Regions from separate parts of the Photorhabdus stackebrandtii genome, predicted to be linked through region 2. Evidence: predicted binding sites of a transcription regulator. Region 2 holds the regulator's gene; each other region holds the start of a gene.
The links. Region 2 encodes CRP, which controls carbon source genes, mostly activating them, when cyclic AMP is high. Its sites were predicted from a motif close to ATGTGANNNNNNTCACAT; they were not measured.
Positions count from the first base shown of each region.

Region 1: a site for CRP is predicted at 3,111-3,128, ahead of cytR (DNA-binding transcriptional regulator CytR). Genes of this name have one in related genera too.
Region 3: a site for CRP is predicted at 4,168-4,185, ahead of msrB (peptide-methionine (R)-S-oxide reductase MsrB). Genes of this name have one in related genera too.
Region 4: a site for CRP is predicted at 3,242-3,259, ahead of yrbN (protein YrbN). Genes of this name have one in related genera too.

Region 1 is NZ_PUJV01000007.1:187,167-193,278, forward strand. Features, by position in the region: gene hslU (HslU--HslV peptidase ATPase subunit) at 1-354, opposite strand, end outside; gene hslV (ATP-dependent protease subunit HslV) at 366-896, opposite strand; gene ftsN (cell division protein FtsN) at 1,020-1,820, opposite strand; gene cytR (DNA-binding transcriptional regulator CytR) at 1,890-2,918, opposite strand; gene priA (primosomal protein N') at 3,245-5,443, opposite strand; gene rpmE (50S ribosomal protein L31) at 5,654-5,869, shown strand; gene metJ (met regulon transcriptional regulator MetJ) at 6,020-6,112, opposite strand, start outside.
Region 2 is NZ_PUJV01000020.1:21,767-27,878, forward strand. Features, by position in the region: gene C5470_RS15630 (hydrolase) at 23-1,003, shown strand; gene C5470_RS15635 (YheU family protein) at 1,000-1,218, shown strand; gene C5470_RS15640 (phosphoribulokinase) at 1,239-2,108, shown strand; gene C5470_RS15645 (OsmC family protein) at 2,230-2,637, opposite strand; gene crp (cAMP-activated global transcriptional regulator CRP) at 2,959-3,591, shown strand; gene argD (bifunctional acetylornithine/succinyldiaminopimelate transaminase) at 3,641-4,852, opposite strand; gene C5470_RS15660 (aminodeoxychorismate synthase component II) at 4,975-5,550, opposite strand; gene C5470_RS15665 (YcgJ family protein) at 5,796-6,112, shown strand, end outside.
Region 3 is NZ_PUJV01000003.1:89,587-95,698, reverse strand. Features, by position in the region: gene sppA (signal peptide peptidase SppA) at 1-1,381, shown strand, start outside; gene ansA (asparaginase) at 1,551-2,570, shown strand; gene pncA (bifunctional nicotinamidase/pyrazinamidase) at 2,583-3,221, shown strand; gene C5470_RS03540 (YeaC family protein) at 3,283-3,552, opposite strand; gene msrB (peptide-methionine (R)-S-oxide reductase MsrB) at 3,639-4,049, opposite strand; gene gapA (glyceraldehyde-3-phosphate dehydrogenase) at 4,390-5,385, shown strand; gene C5470_RS03525 (D-hexose-6-phosphate mutarotase) at 5,512-6,112, shown strand, end outside.
Region 4 is NZ_PUJV01000001.1:85,063-91,174, forward strand. Features, by position in the region: gene pnp (polyribonucleotide nucleotidyltransferase) at 28-2,157, shown strand; gene nlpI (lipoprotein NlpI) at 2,281-3,165, shown strand; gene yrbN (protein YrbN) at 3,271-3,345, shown strand; gene C5470_RS00435 (DEAD/DEAH family ATP-dependent RNA helicase) at 3,335-5,269, shown strand.

The sequences.
Region 1 (6,112 bases), on a different contig from region 2:
TTTTTCAATGGATTGCAGACGAACCATTTTAACCGCTGCATCGGTCAGATCACGGATGATAGAGTCGACTTCTTTACCAACATAGCCAACTTCGGTGAATTTTGTCGCTTCAACTTTGATGAATGGTGCGTTTGCCAGTTTTGCCAGCCGCCGGGCGATTTCGGTTTTACCGACACCTGTTGGGCCAATCATCAGAATATTTTTAGGCGTCACTTCATAACGCAGCATTTCATTCAGCTGCATACGGCGCCAGCGGTTACGGAGTGCGATAGCTACAGCGCGTTTCGCTTTGTCCTGACCAATGATGTGGTTGTCAAGTTCGCTGACAATTTCGCGTGGAGTCATTTCAGACATACTATCTACCCTTACGCTTTTGAAGGAAGTTCTTCGAAGTTGTGATTATGGTTGGTGTAAATACAGATATCACCAGCAATTGTCAGTGCTTTCTCTGCAATTTCTCTGGCATTGAGAGTGGTATTTTCCAGCATTGCCCGTGCAGCAGATTGCGCGTATGGACCACCGGAGCCAATGGCAATCAGGTCATTTTCCGGCTGAATAACATCGCCGTTACCTGTAATGATCAGGGAGGTGTTTTCATCTGCGACTGCCAGCAACGCTTCCAGTTTGCGTAGCATGCGGTCGGTCCGCCAGTCTTTGGCAAGTTCAACGGCCGCCTTGGTCAGATGTCCTTGATGCATTTCAAGTTTACGTTCAAATAGTTCAAACAGAGTAAAAGCGTCTGCTGTACCGCCAGCAAAACCCGCGATTACTTTGTCATTATAGAGGCGGCGAACTTTGCGGACATTGCCTTTCATGACGGTATTACCCATCGTTGCCTGTCCATCACCACCGATTACGACTTGGCCGTTACGGCGAACACTTACGATTGTAGTCACGAGTAAGCCCTTGGTTACAAAAATAGATAAATGTGACGCACGGTACTTTCGACAGTGTATATGGCTATCGAAAATACCGTGTGCACGGTGTTAGCAGTATAAATGGGGGAGAATTATCATTTTTCAACCCCCAGTAACACGGAGAATGCAACCCTGTACTCCAGTGCTTTTCAGGCGTTCCTGCATTTTTCCTGCGGTGCTTTTACTGTAAGGGCCAAGAACGACACGATGCCAGCCGTCTCCTGTTGTAATTTGGCTTTCGATACCGGCAAATGCCAGGCTGGCGCGTACGGATTCAGCCTGGTCCATATTGCGGAATGAGCCACATTGCAAAATTACACGTTGTGCATTTTCTGATGGTTTAGGCTTGCTGGTTTCAGCCGGTGGCGGTGTATGTGGCTGAACGGGCTGAGTTTGCATTTGTTGTTGTGGCCTTGTTTCCAGCGGTTGCTGTGCCTCTGCTGATGGTTTGGTGATCACTTGTGAGCGTGGCACTTGAACGCCGTTGTATGGAACTTCTGGCAGGGCAGTCGCTGGTTGGCGCATATCTGCTTGCATTTGTTCAAGTAACTGCCGTTGTTCTGCGGTCAGCGGAATTCGTGAATTTGTCTGCCCGCTGGCTGATGGCTCGCGTGGCGTCGCGATACCAACAGGGCGATTTTCCAATTCTTTGATATAGCGCCAGCGCTCTTCTGGTTTTGGCGGTAATCCATTATTTTGCTGGGGATGTTTTGGTAGTACGTCTGGCGCGCTTTCTTGTCCATTGTGGGTAATAAAGTAAAGGCCACCAATAAAGATAACGACCAATGCTACCGCGACTGCCAGAGTGGTTTTGGGCAGCCCCTGAGACTGGTATTTTTTCTTATCGTTGTTTTTACGGCGGGCACTTGAACGCCCGCGACTCACATAATCTCGTTGTGCCACTGTCTAATTCGCTGAGTTATTTAAATAAAAGGAAATAAACGACATGTTACTTAACTTGGAGTTATTTGCCTAGCTTTTAGGCGAACAGGTGCTTTGCCGGATGATTAATTCAGATTCCAGTAACTGGGAACCGCCAGATGTTGTATGGCCCTGGATTTGATCCAGCAACAGCAACATTGCTTTTTGACCAATTTCATAACGGGGCTGTCCAACGGTTGTTAATGGGGGATCGCTGTACATGGCCAGACTTAAGTTGTCGAACCCAATGATTGATAAATCTTGCGGTATGCTTAAGCCCATTCTTTTAGCCTGCCACATAACACCAATCGCCATTACATCGCTGTGGCAGAAAATGGCTGTGGGGGGTTCCGGCAGAGACATCAGCTGTTTGGTCAGCTTTGCGCCACTTTCATGGGTAAAGTTACCCTGGACGATATAATCTTCACGGATTGCCCCGCCAGAACGGCGCAATGCCTGAATATATCCCTGAAGGCGATAGCGGCAAAGCAGGATATCTTCCGGTCCGGAGATACAGGCAATGTGTTTATGCCCTAGTGTTTGCAGGTAATGAGTGGCATTGAATGCGGCGGTCAGGTTATCAATATGAATAGTCGGCAGTTCCAGCTCTGGCGCAAATTCGTTTGCCATTACCATAGGAGGCAGGTTTTTTTGTTCTTCTTTGCTGGCGTCAAATGGGATATTGGATCCAAGCAGCAACAGGCCATCAATTTGTTTGGTGACAATGAGGTTGAGAAATGTGTGTTGCTGTTTTTGCTGATGTTGACAATCACCGACTAAAACCAGGTAACCTTGTTGCGTTGCTGTCTCTTCAATACCGCAAATCACATCAGTGAAAAAGGGGTCACTGATATTCGGCACTATGACTAAAACCGTTTTTGATTCATTGCGCTTAAGATTGCGGGATAAATTATTTGGGTAATAACCCACAGCCAGTACAGCCTGTTCCACTTTTTGTCGTGTCTGGGAAGAAACTTTCTCTGGATTCATGAGTGTTCTTGATACTGTTGCGGTAGAAACGCCAGCCACTTCAGCGACATCTTTCATCGTTGCGGAGGTGCCATTCTTTTTCTGCTCCAAAACTCACTCCTCATTTCCTGACTGATTAGTTAAACGATTGTCATTTTCTGGTTGCCGGGAGACCGTCAGTGACGTTAAGCAAGTCACGACATTTGGTTTAAGGTGATGACAATGTTATTAAGGGACCATTCTAAACAGTTTGGCAAATTCGTTTATTCCTTAGTTTGCAAAAAAGTGTGATATAAATCATTTATTCGATATAGCTCGCAAATTAGTGAATAATTTTTTATTGATTAAGGATGACTCAGGGTGACTTTACTCAGTCGCAAATAGAAGTATGTTTAATCTGATAAAGTTATATGTTTTAAAATAAAGGTGATTAATCACTAACCATCCGTTGGATCAACATCAATATTCCATTTTACTTTCCGGGTTTGTGGCAGAGCCATTATTTGTGGATAAACCATCGTCATGATTTTTTGTAAAAAAATTCTGGATGGATGTTGAATCAATAGTTGCCAGCGATAACGACCACTTCTTTTGGCCTGTAATGCGGGAACCGGCCCCATGATCCATAGGTTATTATCACGCAGAGGATGATTTTCAAAAAGCAGACGCAATTGCTGTAAAAAAGCGGGTGCTTGCTGATTATCGTGATCTTCTGATCGCAAGATAATATGGCTGGTAAATGGCGGCAGAAATACACTTTGGCGTTCATCCATCGCCTGAGTCGCGAAGGCGTCATAACCTTTATTCAGTAAAATTTGCAGTAACGGATGGTCAGGATGATGAGTTTGGAGAACCACTTCTCCCTGTTTACCTGCCCGGCCGGCCCGGCCAGAAACTTGCGTATAAAGTTGTGCGAAGCGTTCTGCTGCCCGGAAATCTGCTGAGAACAGGGCGCCGTCAACATCCAGCAAGGCGACCAGTGTGACATCGGGGAAATGGTGGCCTTTTGCCAGCATTTGGGTACCAATCAGTATACGGGCACCACCGGCATGAATGTCGGCCAGTTGTTGTTCTAGTATTCCTTTGCGGCTGGTGGTATCCCGGTCAATGCGGGTAACCGGTACATCAGGGAACAATGCTGTAATACCGTCTTCAAGTTGCTCTGTGCCAAGGCCAACAGGTTGAAGATGAGTAGAACCGCATTGTGGACACTGACGCGGAACCGGGCGTTGGCTGTCACAATGATGGCAACGCAACTGACGATGGTGTTGATGCAAGGTGTAATAATGGTCACAGCGTTGGCATTCTGCAATCCAGCCACATTCATGGCAGAGCAGAGCAGGTGAGTAACCACGGCGGTTGAGAAACAGCATTACTTGATTATTGGCTTGCAGATGTCCTTCAATACGCTTTATCAGTGGTTGAGATAACCCGACTTTGAGTGGCAAGCCTTTTAAATCCAACAGATGTTGAGTCGCTGGTTGGGCATGACCTGCTCGTTTGGATAATGTTAACTGGCGGTATTTGCCCTGTTGCACATTATAAAGTGTCTCCAGCGCCGGAGTCGCAGAACCCATAATCACCGGGATATTCTCTTTTTTTGCCCTGAATACCGCCAAATCACGAGCATGGTAACGCCAGCCCTCCTGTTGTTTGTAAGAACTGTCGTGTTCTTCATCAATAATGATGACGCCAAGGCAGGCAAAGGGTGTAAATAAGGCTGAACGTGTACCGATGACAATTGCGTTCTCACCACGTTGTGCCCGTAACCATACAGCAAGGCGTTCACTATCATTCAGGGCTGAATGAAGCACATCAACCGGTGCATTGAAGCGTTCTCTGAAACGACGGATTGTTTGTGGTGTCAGGCCAATTTCCGGTACAAGTATCAGCGCTTGTTTACCTTGCGCCAGAATATTTTCCAGTACACTGAGATAAACTTCAGTTTTACCTGATCCGGTAATACCGGCTAGTAACCAGGGAGAAAATTGCTGGTCCTCCGCACGGATAGCACCAACTGCTGTGGCTTGTTCCGTATTTAATTTCAGGCGTTCGCCGGTGATTTGGAAGTGACTCCGCCAGTTCTGAGATTCAGGTTGCACTGGGTATAAATCAATAAGTGACTTCTTTTTGAGTGACAGGAAGGCACTTTCGCTTAATTCCAATTCTGTAATCTGATGGCGATATATCGCTTTTCTGCGTAGTGTTGCCAGCACCTGTTGCTGCTTAGGTGAACGTTTCAATTGCGCCAAGGGTATTTCAGCTCCCGCCGAAGTCAGTTGCCATTGCCAGAGCGGGGCAGATTCAGCGGGCTTTCCTTGACGAAGCAGTATCGGCAATGCATGGAACAGCACTTCTCCAATGGGATAATGGTAATAGCTGGATGCCCAGAGTAATAATTGCCAGAGATCTTCTGAAAACAGGGAGTGAGTATCGAGAATAGATTCTATTGATTTCAGTTGTTCTGCTGGAATATCACTACTATCAGTGGTTCCGGTGACGATGCCAATTGCCTTGCGGTTGCCAAATGGGACGATTACCCGCATCCCTGCAACAGGTAATTGAGTTTCTGTGGGCAACAGATAATCAAAAGAGCGGGCAAGGGGGATAGGCAGGGCAACCTGAACAACAGCCATAAAATTATTCCTGGCAATCAACAAATAAAGCAAAAATTGTCTATTAGAGTATCATAGACAATCAACGGATTTCATTGCGGGATAAGCAGATATTCTGTATGATCCGCCGCCTTTGGTGCAAAAGATACCAAACTTATTTTATCAACACGACGTGTGGTGTCTGGCGGCAACAGGGCTGGATAGCGACGCGGCCTTAACAGAGGTTATCCCATGAAAAAAGATATTCATCCTAAATATGAAGCAGTTACTGCAACTTGTTCTTGCGGTAATGTAATGCAGATCAAATCTACCGTTAATCACGCTCTGAACCTGGACGTATGTGGTCAATGCCACCCATTCTATACTGGTAAACAACGTGATGTTGCTACCGGTGGTCGTGTTGATCGCTTCAACAAACGTTTCAACGTTCCAGGTGTTGGCAAGTAATTGCGGATTTGTGTCTGCTTATAGAGCAGGCCACTGGTACGAACACACGCCCGATGTTTTGCATCGGGCGTTTGTATTTAAATCAGTCATTCTGTATTTAATATAGTTAAAAACCCCCTGAATTTCGCAGGAGGTTTCGTTGTGCCACTATCAATATTCCCAGGTATCGGGATCAATGCCTAATTCACGCATGATCTCTTTGGCAGCTTCTGGGATTTCATCACTACGTTCTTTACGTAAATC
Region 2 (6,112 bases):
ATCAATTTAACTCGAAATCATTATGACTGATATCTTTCGTCCTCTAACCGGAGCCAGTAATCCGCATTTGCAGACACTACTCCCACGTCTGGTGCGGCGGTATCCTGAATTGCAACCCTATTGGCAACGACTTGATTTACCGGATAACGATTTTGTTGACCTGGCATGGAGTGAAGATCCAGCAGCCGCAGCACATAAGCCACGGCTGATCCTGTTTCATGGTCTGGAAGGCAGTTTCCACAGCCCTTATGCCCACGGTTTACTTCATATCTGTCAGAAGAAAGGCTGGCTTGGCGTTGTCATGCATTTCCGTGGATGCAGTGGTGAACCAAACCGCCAAAAACGTCTCTATCATTCTGGCGAAACAGGCGATGCCCGTTATTTTCTGAACTGGTTAAAACAGACTTACGGTGATGTACCCACCTCAGCCGTGGGTTATTCCGTCGGCGGTAATATGCTGGCCTGCTATCTGGCAGAAGAAAAAACACAGGCCCAAGTCAATGCGGCGGTCATTGTTTCCGCCCCTTTGATGTTAGCAGCCTGTTCCCACCGGATAGAAAAAGGATTTTCTCAGGTTTATGAGCGCTATCTGCTTAATAATCTGAAACGTAATGCGACCCGCAAATTGCTACGCTACCCGGGTTCGCTACCTATCAATCTGTCTCAGGTGAAGAGATTGAAACACATTCGGGAATTTGATGAAATTGTGACCGCAAAAATCCACTGTTTTAAAGATGCAGCGGACTACTACCGCCAGTGCAGCGCTCTGCCACGCCTGCCTGATATTACCGTGCCACTGTTGATTATTCATGCCAAAGACGATCCCTTTATGGCACCGGAAGTCATTCCTGATCTCAACACGTTACCCAAAAATATTGAATACCAATTGACAGAACATGGTGGACATGTCGGCTTTGTCAGTGGTTCACTGAAGAAACCACAAATGTGGCTGGAACAACGTATTCCAGGCTGGCTGTCATCTTATCTGGAGCAACAACAATGATTATTCCATGGCAACAACTGGAGCCAGAAACTCTGCTAAATTTGATAGAGAGCTTTATCCTGCGGGAAGGCACTGACTACGGTGAACATGAAAAATCCCTTGAGCAGAAAGTCGCTGACATACGTCGTCAGTTGGAACGGGGGGATGTTATTCTGGTGTGGTCTGAACTGCATGAGAGCATCAATATTATGCCAAAAGAAATGTTCCATTCTTAACATTATGGAGTTTACTGCTTATGTCCGCCAAACATCCGATTATTGCGATTACCGGCTCCAGCGGTGCCGGAACAACAACAACCAGTTTAGCTTTTCGTAAGATTTTCCAGCAACTTAACATCAGCGCAGCACAGATAGAGGGGGACAGTTTCCACCGTTATACCCGTCCTGAAATGGACGCGGCAATCCGTAAAGCCAAGGAACAAGGCAGACATATCAGTTATTTTGGGCCAGAAGCCAATGATTTTGGCATGCTGGAGAAAACCATGATTGACTATGGTGAGACCGGTGAAGGCCGTTGCCGTAAGTACCTTCACACCTATGATGACGCGGTGCCTTACAACCAGCTCCCCGGTACATTTACTCCGTGGGAAGCCTTACCAAAGCAGACCGATGTACTGTTTTATGAAGGCCTGCATGGTGGCGTAGTCACACCGCAACATAATGTTGCCAGTCATGTCGATCTGCTGGTGGGGGTGGTGCCGATTGTCAACCTTGAATGGATACAGAAACTTATCCGCGATACCGGAGAACGGGGACACTCACAGGAAGCGGTGATGGATTCCGTTGTTCGTTCGATGGATGATTATATTAACTACATTACCCCCCAATTTTCCCGGACACATATAAATTTCCAGCGCGTCCCGACTGTTGATACGTCCAATCCATTTTCAGCCAAAGCCATTCCATCCCTGGATGAAAGTTTTATCGTCATCCGTTTCCGTGATCTGACTCAAATTGATTTCCCGTATTTGTTATCCATGTTACAGGGCTCATTCGTTTCAAGTATTAATACCATCGTGGTTCCCGGTGGAAAAATGGGACTGGCAATGGAATTAATTATGACGCCATTGGTACAACGATTACTGGAAGGGGAAAAAATTTGTTGATCAAAACCTGGGATAAATCTAGAAAACCCAGCGTTTGAATCCACTTCTTAATTTATTCAGTTAGAAAAGCAGGTAACTGATATTAGTTACCTGTCGTTATTTTTAATCAGGAAATAATATCTTAATCTGTCTCTTTAATTTCAAAGCTGTGGGTAAGTTCAACTGATTTACCCAGCATCAACGAAACAGAACAATATTTCTCTGCGGAAAGCGTGACGGCACGTTCAACCGCTTTCTCTGTTAAATCCCTGCCGGTAACAATAAAATGCAGATTAATAGAAGTAAACAAGCGTGGTGCCTCTTCACGACGGCGGGAAGTTAATTTCACTTCACAATTTCTTATGTCATATCTGCCTTTCTGCAAAATAGAAATAACATCAATCGTGCTGCAACCGCCAACTGCCATTAATACCATTTCCATTGGGCTTGGTGCCTTATCACCGGCATTTCCATCCATCATTATCTGATGACCCGAAGACGATTCCCCCAAAAGAGACAACCCTTCAACCCATTTTACCCGCGCTTGCATAAGTACCTCTTAAGTCATTTTTTGCATCAAAGCCTACTCTTTCAGTATTAAACTGGCAATCTAATGAGCGGTTTATTATGCTGAAACAATACAAGACAAGACAGAATCCTTTTCCTGTGTTAAAAACAGAAGCAGGTCCGGGTATATGTGGGTTAAGATCAATACTCAAGTTTCAAATTTCAGATAACCTATATAAAACCCTTACCTGTCGGTTTTTCAGCAAACTAATATGTTAAGCTAGTGTCTTTATAAGCCAGCCTGACGAGAAACTTTTAGGTTCTCGTGTTATTTAGGCAGCGATAACAACAGAGGATGAAGCGAATGGTTCTCGGCAAGCCACAAACAGACCCCACTCTTGAATGGTTTTTGTCACACTGCCATATTCATAAATATCCATCCAAAAGCACGCTTATTCATCAAGGCGAAAAAGCAGAGACGCTTTACTACATCGTAAAAGGTTCTGTTGCGGTTTTGATTAAAGATGAAGAAGGCAAAGAGATGATCCTTTCCTATTTAAACCAGGGAGATTTCATTGGCGAACTTGGATTATTTGAAGAAGGACAAGAGCGTACAGCCTGGGTACGGGCCAAAAGTGCCTGTGAAGTAGCGGAAATTTCCTATAAAAAATTCCGTCAACTGATTCAGGTAAACCCGGATATTTTAATGCGTTTATCTGCCCAAATGGCAAGCCGTTTGCAAACAACTTCTGAGAAAGTCGGTAACCTGGCTTTCCTGGATGTGACCGGCCGGATTGCTCAGACTTTACTGAATCTGGCGAAACAACCCGATGCAATGACTCACCCGGACGGGATGCAAATCAAAATCACTCGTCAGGAAATTGGTCAGATTGTTGGCTGTTCCCGTGAAACGGTTGGCCGTATTCTAAAAATGCTGGAAGATCAAAATCTGATCTCCGCACACGGCAAAACAATTGTTGTTTACGGTACACGTTAATTCCTGATTAATCAGCGCATGATATTGCGCTGATTTTTCTCACTCTTATTTACACCAACTGGCTAATTGCCTTATCCAGCCGTTCCATCCCCTGGGTTATCTCCTCTTCACTGATAATCAGCGAAGGCGTGAAACGCAGTACATCACTACCGGCACTCAATAACATCAAACCATTTTCAGCCGCCAGTTGCAGGATCTCTTTAGATTTTCCCTGATACTGCGCTTTTAGTTCCGCACCAATCAGCAATCCCTTGCCACGGATTTCACCAAATATCGAATATTTCTGATTGATATCGTTCAGAAAATTCACAATCAAATGATGACGTTTTTCAACGCCCTCCAAGACCTCTGGCGTATTGATAATGTCAAAAGCGGCATTTGCAACCGCGCAAGCCAGCGGATTACCACCATAAGTTGTGCCGTGAGTTCCCGGCACCATCGCCGAAGCGATATTCGCCGTAGTCAGCATAGCGCTAACAGGGAAACCACTTCCCAATGCTTTCGCTGTGGTGATAATGTCCGGCACAACATCATAATACATATAAGAAAATAACTTACCGGTACGGCCCATCCCACTTTGTACTTCATCAAATACCAGCAGTACCTGATACTTATCGCAAAGCTCACGCAACCCATGAATAAATGCGGGTGTCGCCGGCGTGACTCCCCCTTCACCCTGAACAGGTTCTAATACAACAGCGCAAGTATGATCATCCATGACCGCCTTTACTGCATCTAAGTCATTAAAAGGCACATGAATAATATCTGCGGGTTTTGGCCCAAAACCATCAGCGTATTTTGGTTGACCACCAACAGAAACAGTAAACAGAGTACGACCATGAAAACCCTGATGGAATGCGATGATTTTGGTTTTATATGGATGGTAACGAGTAATGGCATAGTGACGCGCTAGCTTAAATGCGGCTTCATTCGCTTCCGCTCCGGAATTGGCAAAAAATACCCGCTCCGCAAAAGTTGCATCAATCAGTTTCTGCGCGAGTATCAAAGCCGGTTCACTGGTGAAAATATTACTGATATGCCAAAGTTTCTCCCCTTGCTGCTTTAAAACATCCACTAACGCAGGGTGACAATGCCCCAAAGCCATAACAGCAATACCACCGGCAAAATCAATATATTCTTTCCCTTGCTGATCCCATACACGACTACCTTGCCCTTTCACCGGTATAAACTGTGCCGGTGAATAAATTGGCAACATGACTTGATCGTATGTATTTCTGTTTACTGCGGCATGCTCCATCATTTTCCCACCCGTTTTTTATATATCGTCATTCAAAAATGAAATTATAATCATTAAATATGCATAAAAAATCAAAGATGGGCAAATGAAAAAGATGAATAAATGAAGAAATTATGGGTATCGGGTTAATATCTAAGAAAGTTACTCAGTAGCTGGTGCCCTTGTTCACTGAGAATACTTTCAGGATGGAACTGCACACCTTCCAAGGGCAAAGTACGATGACGAATTCCCATAATCTCATCTACATTGCCGTTATGCTGACTCCATGCAGTGACTTCAAAAGCGGCGGGTAAAGTCTCTGCGGCAATCACCAATGAATGGTAACGGGTAACCGTTAATGGCCGATTTAGCCCTTTGAACACACCTTGCTGATTATGATGAATGGCCGAAGTTTTCCCATGCATCACTTCCCTGGCTTTTACCACACTGGCACCGAATGCCTGCCCAATTGCCTGATGCCCAAGACAAACACCCAGAATCGGCAATTTATCCGCAAAATGAGAAATCGCAACCAGAGAAATTCCTGCTTCATTTGGGGTACAAGGGCCTGGGGAAATAACCAGATGTGTAGGCGCCAATCGCTCAATATCTTCAAGCTGTAATTCATCATTGCGCTTGACTAAAACATCTGTTCCCAATTCACAAAAATATTGATATAAGTTATACGTAAAAGAATCATAGTTATCTATTATTAATAACATAGGAGTCTATCCTACCCATTTTTATCGCTGTATTTGTTGTCCTGCCAATCCTGCAACTTGTTTTATCATGAACAACATGATTTCAGGTAAAACGGCCTAACGACAACGGGGCGGCTATCATAGCACATAAGCACTTGTAGCATAGTGTAACAAAATCAATGACTACTTTTTCCTCAATCAACTTACTCTCATACCTTTACAAAACATAGGCTCTATTTTGATATTCAATAAGTAAGGTAATTGTTATGAAGACAAAACTGATCATAGCATCTCTTTTTTTGCTGTCCTTCCCCACGCTGGCTGCAACTAAAGCGGCAAATATTTTCTTCCCGGAAAAAGGGGTTATTTGTGATAAAAAAGGAAAATACTGCGCTGATCAGCAAGGCTTATCGTTAAAATTCACCGAAAAATATTTAGGAAAAAAAGCCTCGAAACGTCTGAAAGAGATGATTGGTGATGGGAAAGATTTTGATCTTTCATCCTACACTTTGAGTAATGGTGTTCACTGCGAGAGTAAAGAGAAAAAGTGCTACAAAGACAGATATTATCCACGAACCGAAGA
Region 3 (6,112 bases), on a different contig from region 2:
GGCCACTTTTGCCGATAAAATTTATCTGTCGCCACAAGGTGCAGTGGGTCTTTATGGCTATTCAACCAATAACCTCTATTACAAATCCCTGCTGGATTCACTGAAAGTCACCACACATATTTTCCGGGTCGGGACGTATAAATCAGCCGTAGAGCCGGTTATGCGCGATGATATGTCTCCGGCTGCACGGGAAGCTGACAGCCGTTGGGTCAACGGTCTTTGGCACAACTACCTCAATACTATCGCCGCTAACCGCAAACTTTCTGTTCATCAGGTATTCCCAGGCGCAGATGAGATGATTGCCGGCTTGCGTGCTGTTGGCGGAGACAATGCCCAATATGCACTCAGACGCAAACTGGTCGATTATGTCGCTCCACGCAATATCATTGAAAGTGAAATGACAAAAGCCTTTGGCTGGGATGAAAAAAACCGACATTTCAATGCCATCAGTATTTATGATTACGCGCCACAATCGCTGGCAAACAAATCATCATCCAAGGGTAATATTGCCGTTATCATAGCGCAGGGCGCGATCGTTGATGGCCAACAGGTTCCAGGAATGGTTGGCGGTGATACAACCGCCGCTCAGATCCGTCAAGCACGTTTGGATGATAATATCAAAGCCGTTATTCTGCGGGTAAACAGCCCTGGCGGCAGCGTTAGCGCTTCCGATGTTATCCGCACCGAGCTGGCGGCTCTGCGTGCAGCGAATAAACCTGTCGTTGTTTCTATGGGTGGAATGGCTGCATCCGGGGGTTACTGGATCTCTACCCCTGCAAATTACATCATCGCAAACCAAAGTACGTTGACCGGTTCTATTGGTATCTTCGGCGTCATTACCACTTATGAAAACAGCCTGGATCATATTGGTATCCACACTGACGGCGTTTCCACGACACCACTGGCGGGTATTTCAGTCACGAAAGGGCTCAGTAAAGAGTTCTCAGAGCTGATGCAGCTTAATATTGAGAACGGCTATAAGAACTTTATTGGCCTTGTTGCTGACTCACGCAATAAGACATCAGAAGAGGTCGATAAAATTGCTCAAGGGCATGTATGGACTGGTAACGATGCTAAAACCAATGGATTGGTCGACCAATTAGGTGATTTCGACGACGCGGTTGCCAAAGCAGCTAAATTGGCAAAACTGGATAATTCAGAACTTGACTGGATGCAGCCGGAAATGTCATTCAGTGAGTTGCTGATGAGCCAGTTGACAGCAACCACTCAAGCTATCGTACCGGAAGCTCTTCAGGCATGGCTTCCTGCGCCAATGACGCAGGTCGCTCAGGCAGTAAAACAGCAAGCTGAGTTCTATCGTCATTTAAATGATCCACAAAATCGTTATGCGTTCTGTTTAAATTGCGGAGATATTCGCTAAAAAACCATCATAATGCATGACATTAGCAGAAACATGCCACTGGAATTCCCCGGTATGATCCTAGTGGCAACTTAATTAATGGCGTTTTTAGCCTGACAGATACTCTGTCAGGCTTTTTTTATTTTGTAATACTCCTATAATCCAGCTGATCTTTTTACGAGGCACTGTCATGCAGAAGAAATCTATTTATGTCGTCTATACTGGCGGAACCATTGGGATGCAACGCTCATCTCAGGGATACGTTCCCGTTTCCGGGCATTTACAGCGCCAGCTCACCAAAATGCCTGAATTTCACCGGTCTGAAATGCCGACATTCACCATCCGTGAACATCAACCACTGATTGATTCTTCTGATATGACCCCAGAAGACTGGCAGTTTATCGCTGATGATATCCGGCAAAATTATGATGATTATGATGGTTTTGTGATCCTACATGGCACGGACACGATGGCATTTAGCGCATCCGCTCTCTCTTTTATGTTTGAGAATCTGGGTAAACCGGTGATTGTGACAGGATCGCAAATCCCGCTGGAAGCACTGCGCTCTGACGGGCAGACAAACTTGCTAAATGCGCTTTATCTTGCCGCTAACTACCCAGTTAACGAGGTCAGCCTGTTTTTCAATAATAAACTGTTCCGTGGGAATCGGACGGTCAAAGCACATGCAGACGGTTTCGATGCTTTTACCTCACCAAACTGTTCCCCATTGATGGAAGCAGGTATTAACATCAAGAGCTTCAATGCATGTCCGGCCCCTGCCAGCCATGGTGAATTTATCACTCATCAGATTACCCCTCAGCCTATTGGTGTGATAACCATTTATCCCGGCCTTTCCAGTCAAGTTGTGAATAATATTTTAATGCAACCGGTTAAAGCCTTAATCCTGCGCTCATACGGCGTCGGCAACGCGCCACAGCATCCTGAATTATTGAAAGAGCTAAAACAGGCAACAGAGAGGGGGATAGTGGTTGTCAATCTGACTCAGTGCATTTCTGGCAGGGTAAACATGGAAGGCTACGCAACAGGTCATGCTTTGGCTGAAGCTGGGGTTATCAGTGGTTACGATATGACCTTTGAAGCAACTTTAACTAAATTGCACTATTTACTCAGTCAACCCTACAGCAATGAAAAAGTTCGTTATTTAATGCAACAAAATTTACGTGGTGAATTAAATTATGCCGACAAATAATCTGGGAAAGAGATGAAAACAGCCTTATTACTTATTGATCTACAGAACGATTTCTGTACCGGCGGTGCGTTAGCCGTAAAAGAGAGCGAGCACGTCATTGATGTTGCAAATCAGGCAATTGATATCTGTCTGAAACACAATATCAGCATTATTGCCACTCAAGACTGGCACCCCGCTGAACATATGAGCTTCGCAGCAAACTCCGGTCAGAAGATCGGGGATATCGGTATACTAAACGGTATTCCGCAAGTATGGTGGCCGGAACACTGTATTCAGGGGCAACATGGCGCTGATTTCCATCCACAACTGAACAAGCAGGCTATTACTGAGATTTTCTACAAAGGCGAAAATCCACAAATCGACAGCTATAGTGCTTTCTTTGACAACGGCCATCAGAGTAAAACCCGGCTTGACGACTGGTTGCAAACAGAGCAAATTGAACGCCTGTTTATTATTGGTATTGCCACTGATTATTGTGTGAAGTTTACCGCACTGGATGCACTGGCATTAGGTTATGAAACTTGGGTAATTACTGATGGTTGCCGGGGGGTTAATCTCAGTCCAGGTGACAGCCAATCTGCATTCAAAGAGATAAAAGAACGAGGCGCGATACTGATAGAACTTGCTCAACTAGACAGCACCCTTTTCTGATAACAATCAAGGCCAGGCTGAGTTCAACAAACCCAGCCTTTTCATATCCATCTTGTGAAGATTATGGCTTAAATGTTGCCACCATTTCAGACTGAAAGGCCGCCTTCAATTCTTGTTTACTCTTCATCACCAACTGACCATCAGTACCGATAGTCATATGCTCAGGTTCATGGTTGTGCCTTGCTTGCCATAGCATAATCATTTGCAGGCTATTTTCTTTCTGCTCTACAGTTAGAGGCACACCATCCTGCCATTTACCCAGTTCGACTGCCTGAACTAGGCGTTGATATATTTCTGGTGTCATTACGGATAACAGATCATCCAGTTCCATTGATATTTCCTCATTAATTTTCCAGAATTAGCTGAAACGATTTTTCTTACATAAATTAACGGCTATGCCGGCAATGATAAAAATGTCTAACCTGCTGTTTTTTCACCTGTATTTTCATCAGTGAAACTTAACGCAGCCGAGTTGATACAAAAACGCTCTCCTGTTGGTTTCGGGCCATCAGGGAACACATGCCCCAAATGAGCGTCACAATGGCAACAACGAACTTCAATACGCTGCATATTATGACTATTATCATCAAGATACAGTACTGCATCATTGCTGACAGGCTGGTAAAAACTCGGCCAACCGCAGCCAGAATCAAATTTAGTATCAGACATAAATAACGGCTGTCCACAGCACAGACAATGATACACACCACTTTTTTTATTATGGAGCAATTTCCCTGAAAATGGCGGTTCTGTCCCGGCATTCTGGGTAACATGACGCTGAATATCAGTAAGCTCTGTATAAAGGGCAACATCAGGATGCTTAGCCATAACGACCACCTTAATAAGATTCATGTTTTCAATAAAATCAAATGATAATAACAAAAAATTAACATTACATCAGTGGAATTTATTTTAAGCGGTTAACTGAAGATGTTTATCCTACTATTTGTGATGTGACTCGCATATCTAACCGATTAACTTTCAATATCTGTTTATGCCCCGATAATGATGGGCGGATCGATTGCTGGTACCGTATAGCAAGTGTCTGAATGGTGCACTCAAAGTTGATGTTTTTCAACTATTGACACGATTCCGCTTGACGGCTGGCAAGGTTTTGGTAACTTTAGTAATAATTTTTAATTCACTAAAAAATAGCTGGTGGAACACTATGACTATCAAAGTAGGTATCAACGGTTTTGGTCGTATTGGCCGTATTGTTTTCCGTGCTGCACAAGAACGTTCAGACATCGAAATCGTCGCAATCAACGATTTGCTGGACGCAGAATACATGGCTTACATGCTGAAATACGATTCAACTCACGGTCGCTTCAACGGAACGGTTGAAGTAAAAGACGGCCACCTGGTTGTTAACGGTAAAACTATCCGTGTGACAGCAGAACGAGATCCAGCTAACCTGAAATGGAATGAAGTGGGCGTTGATGTTGTTGCAGAAGCAACAGGTATCTTCCTGACTGATGAAACTGCACGTAAGCACATTACCGCGGGTGCGAAAAAAGTGGTTCTGACCGGCCCATCCAAAGATGACACACCTATGTTTGTTATGGGAGTTAACCACAAAGCTTACGCAGGCCAGGACATCGTTTCCAATGCCTCCTGCACCACTAACTGTCTGGCGCCGCTGGCTAAAGTTATCAATGACAAATTCGGCATCGTTGAAGGGCTGATGACCACTGTTCACGCAACCACTGCGACTCAGAAAACCGTGGATGGCCCTTCTGCAAAAGATTGGCGCGGTGGCCGTGGTGCCGCTCAGAATATCATCCCATCTTCTACCGGTGCGGCTAAAGCAGTAGGTAAAGTTATCCCTGAGCTGAACGGTAAATTGACCGGTATGGCTTTCCGTGTTCCTACGCCTAACGTCTCTGTTGTTGACCTGACTGTACGTCTGGAAAAACCAGCCACCTATCAGCAAATTTGTGATGCCATTAAAGACGCGGCTGAAGGTGAACTGAAAGGCGTTCTGGGTTACACCGAAGATGACGTCGTATCTAACGATTTCAATGGCGAAAAACTAACTTCTGTATTTGATGCAAAAGCCGGTATTGCCCTGAATGACAACTTTGTGAAGCTGGTTTCCTGGTATGACAACGAAACAGGTTATTCTAATAAAGTTCTGGATCTCATCACTCACATCTCGCAATAACTGAGTCATCACCTTGCCTGAAAAGAGCTGCCTTTTCTGGCGGCTCTTTTGTTTTAATCTGCTTACAACATGCGTTATTCTTCGGTCATGCAATATGCCTGCTTTGGGTTTATAAGGTCATAACACATGAACGATAAAATTTTTGCATTACCGGTTGCAGAACAGATCTCCCCTTCCATCAGTCAACGAAACATAGATGGCTTCCCATTGATAGTCGTGTCTCATCCTAAAGTTCGTGGCGCAATCAGCCCGCAAGGGGCACACCTCATCGCCTGGCAACCCAGTGATGAAGAGCCGGGATTGTGGTTAAGCAAGAAAACAGCATTTAAAGCAGGCACCGCTATCCGTGGAGGCATTCCTATTTGTTGGCCTTGGTTTGGTCCCGCAGGCGTACCAAATCACGGTTTTGCCAGAACGCTTCCCTGGGAATTCAGTGCACATAATGAACATGAAAATGGCGTAATATTAACTTTCACGCTGAGAGACAACGAGTATACCCGTAAATTATGGCCTTATAATTTTACCTTGATTGCCCGTTTCAAACTGTGTGAAACCTGTGAAGTGGAGCTGGAAGCCTATGGTGATTATCAGGCAACCTGCGCCCTGCACACTTATCTGAATGTAGGTAATATTAATCAGATTTCAGTCAGTGGGCTGGGTAAACATTTTATTGATACTGTTGCTGACAAAGAGCAATACATAACAGGGGAAAATCTTACTTTCACCG
Region 4 (6,112 bases), on a different contig from region 2:
AGACAACGTTAACGAAAGGATATTATTTTGCTGAATCCGATTGTTCGTAAATTTCAATATGGTCAACATACTGTTACTATCGAAACTGGTATGATGGCTCGCCAAGCCACAGCTGCTGTCATGGTCAATATGGATGACACTGCTGTATTCGTAACTGTTGTTGGTCAGAAAAAAGTAAAAGCAGGTCAGGATTTCTTCCCACTGACTGTTAACTATCAGGAGCGTACTTACGCCGCAGGCCGTATCCCAGGCAGCTTCTTCCGTCGTGAAGGCCGTCCAGGAGAAGGCGAAACGTTGGTAGCCCGTTTGATTGATCGCCCTTTGCGTCCTCTGTTTCCGGAAGGTTTCCTGAACGAGGTTCAGATTGTCGCGACTGTGGTTTCTGTCAATCCACAAATTAACCCGGATATCGTCGCAATGATTGGTGCTTCTGCTGCGCTGGCATTGTCTGGTATTCCATTTAATGGCCCGATTGGCGCTGCCCGCGTTGGCTATATTAATGATCAATATGTGCTGAACCCAACCAGTGATGAACTGAAAAACAGCCGTTTGGATCTGGTGGTTTCAGGTACTGCCGGCGCTGTTTTGATGGTGGAATCTGAAGCAGATCTGCTAACTGAAGAGCAAATGCTGGGTGCGGTAATGTTCGGCCATGATCAACAACAAGTGGTTATTGATAACATTAATGCGTTGGCTGCGGAAGCGGGCAAACAGAAATGGGATTGGGTGCCAGAACCTGTTAACCAGGTGCTGCATAATCGTGTAGCTGAATTGGCAGAAAGCCGTCTGGGTGATGCTTACCGTATCACTGAGAAACAGGAGCGTTATGCTCAGGTTGATGCTATTAAAGATGAAGTTACCGCTGCGCTGTTGGAACAGGATGAAACTTTGGAAGAAGCGGAAATCTATGAAATTCTGGGCAGCTTAGAGAAACATGTTGTTCGTAGTCGTGTCCTGCGTGGTGAGCCACGTATTGATGGTCGTGAAAAAGATATGGTTCGTGCGTTGGACGTACGTACTGGTGTTCTGCCCCGTACTCATGGTTCTGCATTGTTTACTCGCGGTGAAACTCAGGCTCTGGTTACTGCGACTCTGGGGACAGAACGTGATGCACAGATCATTGATGAGCTGATGGGCGAACGTGCAGATCGCTTCTTGCTGCACTATAATTTCCCTCCCTATTCTGTTGGCGAAACAGGTATGATGGGTTCACCAAAACGTCGTGAAATTGGTCATGGCCGTTTGGCCAAACGTGGTGTATTGGCAGTCATGCCAAAAGCTAACGAGTTCCCATACACAGTTCGTGTAGTTTCTGAAATTACAGAATCTAACGGTTCATCTTCAATGGCGTCTGTTTGTGGCGCATCTCTTGCATTGATGGATGCCGGTGTGCCGATTAAAGCTGCTGTTGCAGGTATTGCAATGGGTCTGGTGAAAGAAGGTGATAACTTTGTTGTTCTGTCTGATATTCTGGGTGATGAAGATCATCTGGGGGACATGGACTTTAAAGTAGCGGGTAGCTGTGAAGGTGTTAGTGCGCTGCAAATGGATATCAAAATTGAAGGTATCACCCGTGAAATTATGCAAGTTGCTTTGAATCAGGCAAAAGGTGCACGTTTGCATATTCTGAACGTGATGGAGCAGGCAATTAACAGCCCACGTAATGATATTTCTGAATTTGCGCCACGCATTCACACTATCAAGATCAACCCGGACAAGATCAAAGATGTTATTGGTAAAGGTGGTTCGGTTATCCGTGCACTGACTGAAGAAACTGGGACTACCATTGAGATCGAAGATGATGGCACAGTGAAAATTGCTGCAACTGATGGCGAAAAAGCAAAACATGCAATCAGTCGTATTGAAGAAATTACTGCGGAGATCGAAGTTAGCCGTATTTACGTCGGTAAGGTAACCCGTATCGTTGATTTTGGTGCATTTGTTGCTATCGGTGGTGGTAAAGAAGGTTTGGTTCATATTTCGCAGATTGCTGATAAGCGCGTTGAGAAAGTGGCTGACTATTTGCAGGTTGGTCAGGAAGTATCAGTTAAAGTATTGGAAATTGATCGCCAGGGCCGTGTACGCCTGAGCATCAAAGAAGCGACAGTCGGCACAGCTGTTGAGGAAGCACCACCGGCACTACAATCAGCAGAATAAATTTGATGTCATAAACGGTGTCTTTGTAAAAAGTCGCCGTTTAATAGACTCAGGGCAGGAGGCCCAATAAATGCAATAGGTGATAGGGCATTCTTAATCAATGTCTGACTTTGGGAGTAGGAAATGAATTTTTTTCTGCGCTGGTGTTATGCTGTAGCAATACTTATTTTGGCAGGATGCAGCAGCAAGGATTGGCGTAAAAACGAAGTCTTTGCTATTCCATTACAACCTTCATTGCAGCAGGAAGTTATTCTGGCCCGTATGGAACAGATTCTTGCGAGTCGATCATTGACAGAAGATGAGTACGCACAGCTTTTATATGAGAGGGGTGTGCTGTATGATAGTCTCGGGCTGAGAGCCTTGGCACGGAATGATTTTTCTATTGCCTTGTCTATTCGGCCTAATATTCCAGAGATTTTTAATTATCTGGGAATTTACTTTACGCAGGCTGGCAATTTTGATGCTGCCTATGAAGCGTTTGATTCTGTATTAGAGCTTGATCCAACTTACAATTACGCGCGTCTGAACCGCGGCATCGCGTTGTATTACGGTGGCCGGTATAAGTTAGCGCAGGATGATCTGCAGGCGTTTTATCAAGACGATCCAAATGATCCCTTCCGTTCGTTGTGGTTATACCTGGTGGAAAAAGAATTTTATCCTAAAGGAGCGATGGTAAATTTGTCGCAACACTACGAAAGAGCGAATCGGGGGCAATGGGGCTGGAATATAGTTGAATTCTATTTAGGTAAAATCAGTGAATATACATTGATGGGTCGCTTGAAAGAGAATGCAACGGATAACACTTCGCTCGCTGAGCATCTCAGTGAAACTGACTTCTATTTAGGTAAACACTACCTAAGTCTGGGGGACAAGGATAGCGCAACTGCGTTATTCAAGCTGACGGTAGCTAACAATGCACATAACTTTGTTGAGCACCGCTATGCATTGTTGGAATTGGCGCTGTTAGGCCAGGAACAAGACGACCTATCAGAATCGGACCAGCAATAGCTGACGAACATTCGAGATCGATTAGCAGAGTCCACATCTTGACCGATGAGGGCTTGTTTGTTCGTTTAATTAAATACTTTGAGCCAGTTCACATTTTAAATGAAAATGACCGAAATTTTTTTCAATGCGTTATGTAGACTGGCCGCCATAACTAATGAGGCACCATTACATGACCACTGAGACTGAAATCTCTTTTGCTGATTTGGGTTTATCAGCACCTATTCTTTCTGCACTGGAAGATCTTGGCTATGAAAAGCCATCCCCAATCCAGCAACAATGTATTCCCCATTTACTAAATGGTCGTGACGTGTTGGGTATGGCACAGACCGGCAGTGGTAAAACGGCGGCGTTTAGCCTGCCTTTACTGCATAACATCAATGCTGAGCTGAAAGCTCCGCAGATCCTTGTGCTGGCACCGACCCGTGAACTGGCGGTACAGGTAGCTGAAGCGTGCGCAGATTTTTCTAAACATATGCGTAACGTGAATGTTGTTGCACTGTATGGTGGGCAACGTTATGACGTTCAGTTACGTGCTTTGCGCCAAGGCCCACAAATTGTTGTAGGTACACCTGGGCGTCTTTTGGATCACTTGAAGCGTGGTACTTTGGATCTTTCTAACCTGAGCGGTTTGGTTTTGGATGAAGCAGACGAAATGCTGCGCATGGGCTTCATCGAAGATGTTGAAAATATCATGAGCCAGATCCCCGCGGAGCACCAAACTGCGCTGTTCTCTGCAACGATGCCGGAAGCTATCCGCCGCATCACTCGTCGTTTCATGAACGATCCTCAGGAAGTGCGTATCCAGGCGAGTGTAACGACCCGTCCTGACATCAGCCAGAGCTACTGGTCTGTTCACGGTATGCGCAAAAATGAAGCGTTAGTGCGTTTCCTGGAGGCTGAGGATTTTGATGCTGCGATTATTTTCGTGCGCACCAAAAATGCAACACTGGAAGTGGCAGAAGCACTGGAGCGTAGTGGTTACAATAGTGCGGCCCTGAACGGTGATATGAACCAGGCACTGCGTGAGCAGACACTGGAACGTCTGAAAGATGGTCGTTTGGATATTCTGATCGCAACGGATGTTGCAGCGCGTGGTCTGGATGTTGAACGTATCAGTTTGGTTGTTAACTATGATATTCCAATGGATGCGGAATCTTATGTTCACCGTATTGGTCGTACAGGTCGTGCGGGACGTGCGGGACGTGCATTACTGTTTGTAGAAAACCGTGAACGCCGCCTGTTACGTAACGTTGAACGTACAATGAAGTTGACTATCCCTGAAGTTGAACTGCCGAATGCCGAGTTGCTGAGTCAGCGCCGTCTGGAAAAATTCGCAGCCAATGTGCAACAACAACTGGAAAGCAGCGATTTGGAGCAGTACCGTGCTCTGTTGTCCAAATTGCAACCTGCGGAAGATTTGGATATAGAAACTCTGGCAGCGGCGTTGTTGAAAATGGCACAAGGTGAGCGTCCGTTGATTCTGCCACCCGATCCGGTTCGCCGTCCTCGTCGTGAGTTCAACGAGCGTGATGATCGTCGTCGCAATGGTTCCGATGATCGTGGTGAGCGGGGTGAACAACGTGGTGATCGTCCTCGCCGTGAGCGCCGTGATGTTGGTGACATGGAGCTGTACCGTATTGAAGTGGGTCGTGACGATGGTGTTGAAGTTCGTCATATCGTTGGTGCGATTGCTAACGAAGGCGATATTAGCAGCCGTTATATTGGTAACATCAAACTGTTTGCAACTCATTCAACAATTGAGCTGCCAAAAGGTATGCCAGGCGAAATATTGTCTCATTTTACCCGTACTCGTATTCTGAATAAGCCAATGAATATGCAGTTAATGGGTGATGCGCAACCATTTGAACGTCGTGAACGCCGTGGTGGCCCACGTAACGGTAATAGTAATGGCAATGCTCCTCGCCGTGATCGTGAGAATTTCAACGGTGGTGGCCGTCGTTTCAGCGGTGAACGCCGTAGTGGAGAAGGTCGCGGTGGTGAAAGTCGCGGTGAAGGCCAAAACCGTAGCAATTTCCGTGGTCGTAGCGATGAGAATGGTTCATCTGCCCCACGCCGTCGTTATAACAACAGCAACGCGCAGTAATTAACTGATATTTGAATGATAAAACGGCTCCTTTTTACAGGGGCCGTTTTTGTTGCTAGTGCACTTCAATCTACCTTTTGCCTGCTGTAGTTTGCATTGTCTCAGGGGGCCGAAAAAATTTGGTGTAAAAATGATCCACGGTATACATTTTGTCATTTGGTGCCCTATCAACACAAAATGGATCAATTTCAGAATACAGCTGATTGTTGAATGTTATACCAATCTGAATGCATCGGTCGATACCGATTGCGCCAAGTGCGTCTAGACGGTCTGCATCCTGGATGATCCTCGCTTCTAAGGTTGTCGGTACTAATTTGCATTGAAACTGTGGGCTACAATTGCATGATGAATGTCTGAAAGGCATTTCTGGGGGTAGCCTATCTTTTCCAGAAATGTGATAGCTATATCAGCAGCAATTTGTGAATTTCTCCCTCTGTCTGGGTGATTTTTGGGGAGAGTATAACAATCATGTAGGAAGCGACGGGTATGATTACTTTACTGTTTGCTTTCTCTTGCAGACATAATCTTTTTGACGTTTGCACTATCCTCATAATATGGTTGATGTCATGTGCAGGATCCGTATTCATTTCTTTATAAATGAACTCTCGGAATAGCATTTCATACCTGTTCAAATGTTTCATGAAAATGACTTTTTTTAAAAGTTGTTGGGGGTTGTTGGCATATTTCATATAGATAACCATACCGGGCGAGATTTCACATTATTAAAATGATCTGATAATCATCTTTCATAAAAAAAGTGATTTTGACGATGACTATTTTTAACTATATCAATGAAATACCAGCCCCACACGCTGACATTAATGCTCTGCGTTTTATGATAGG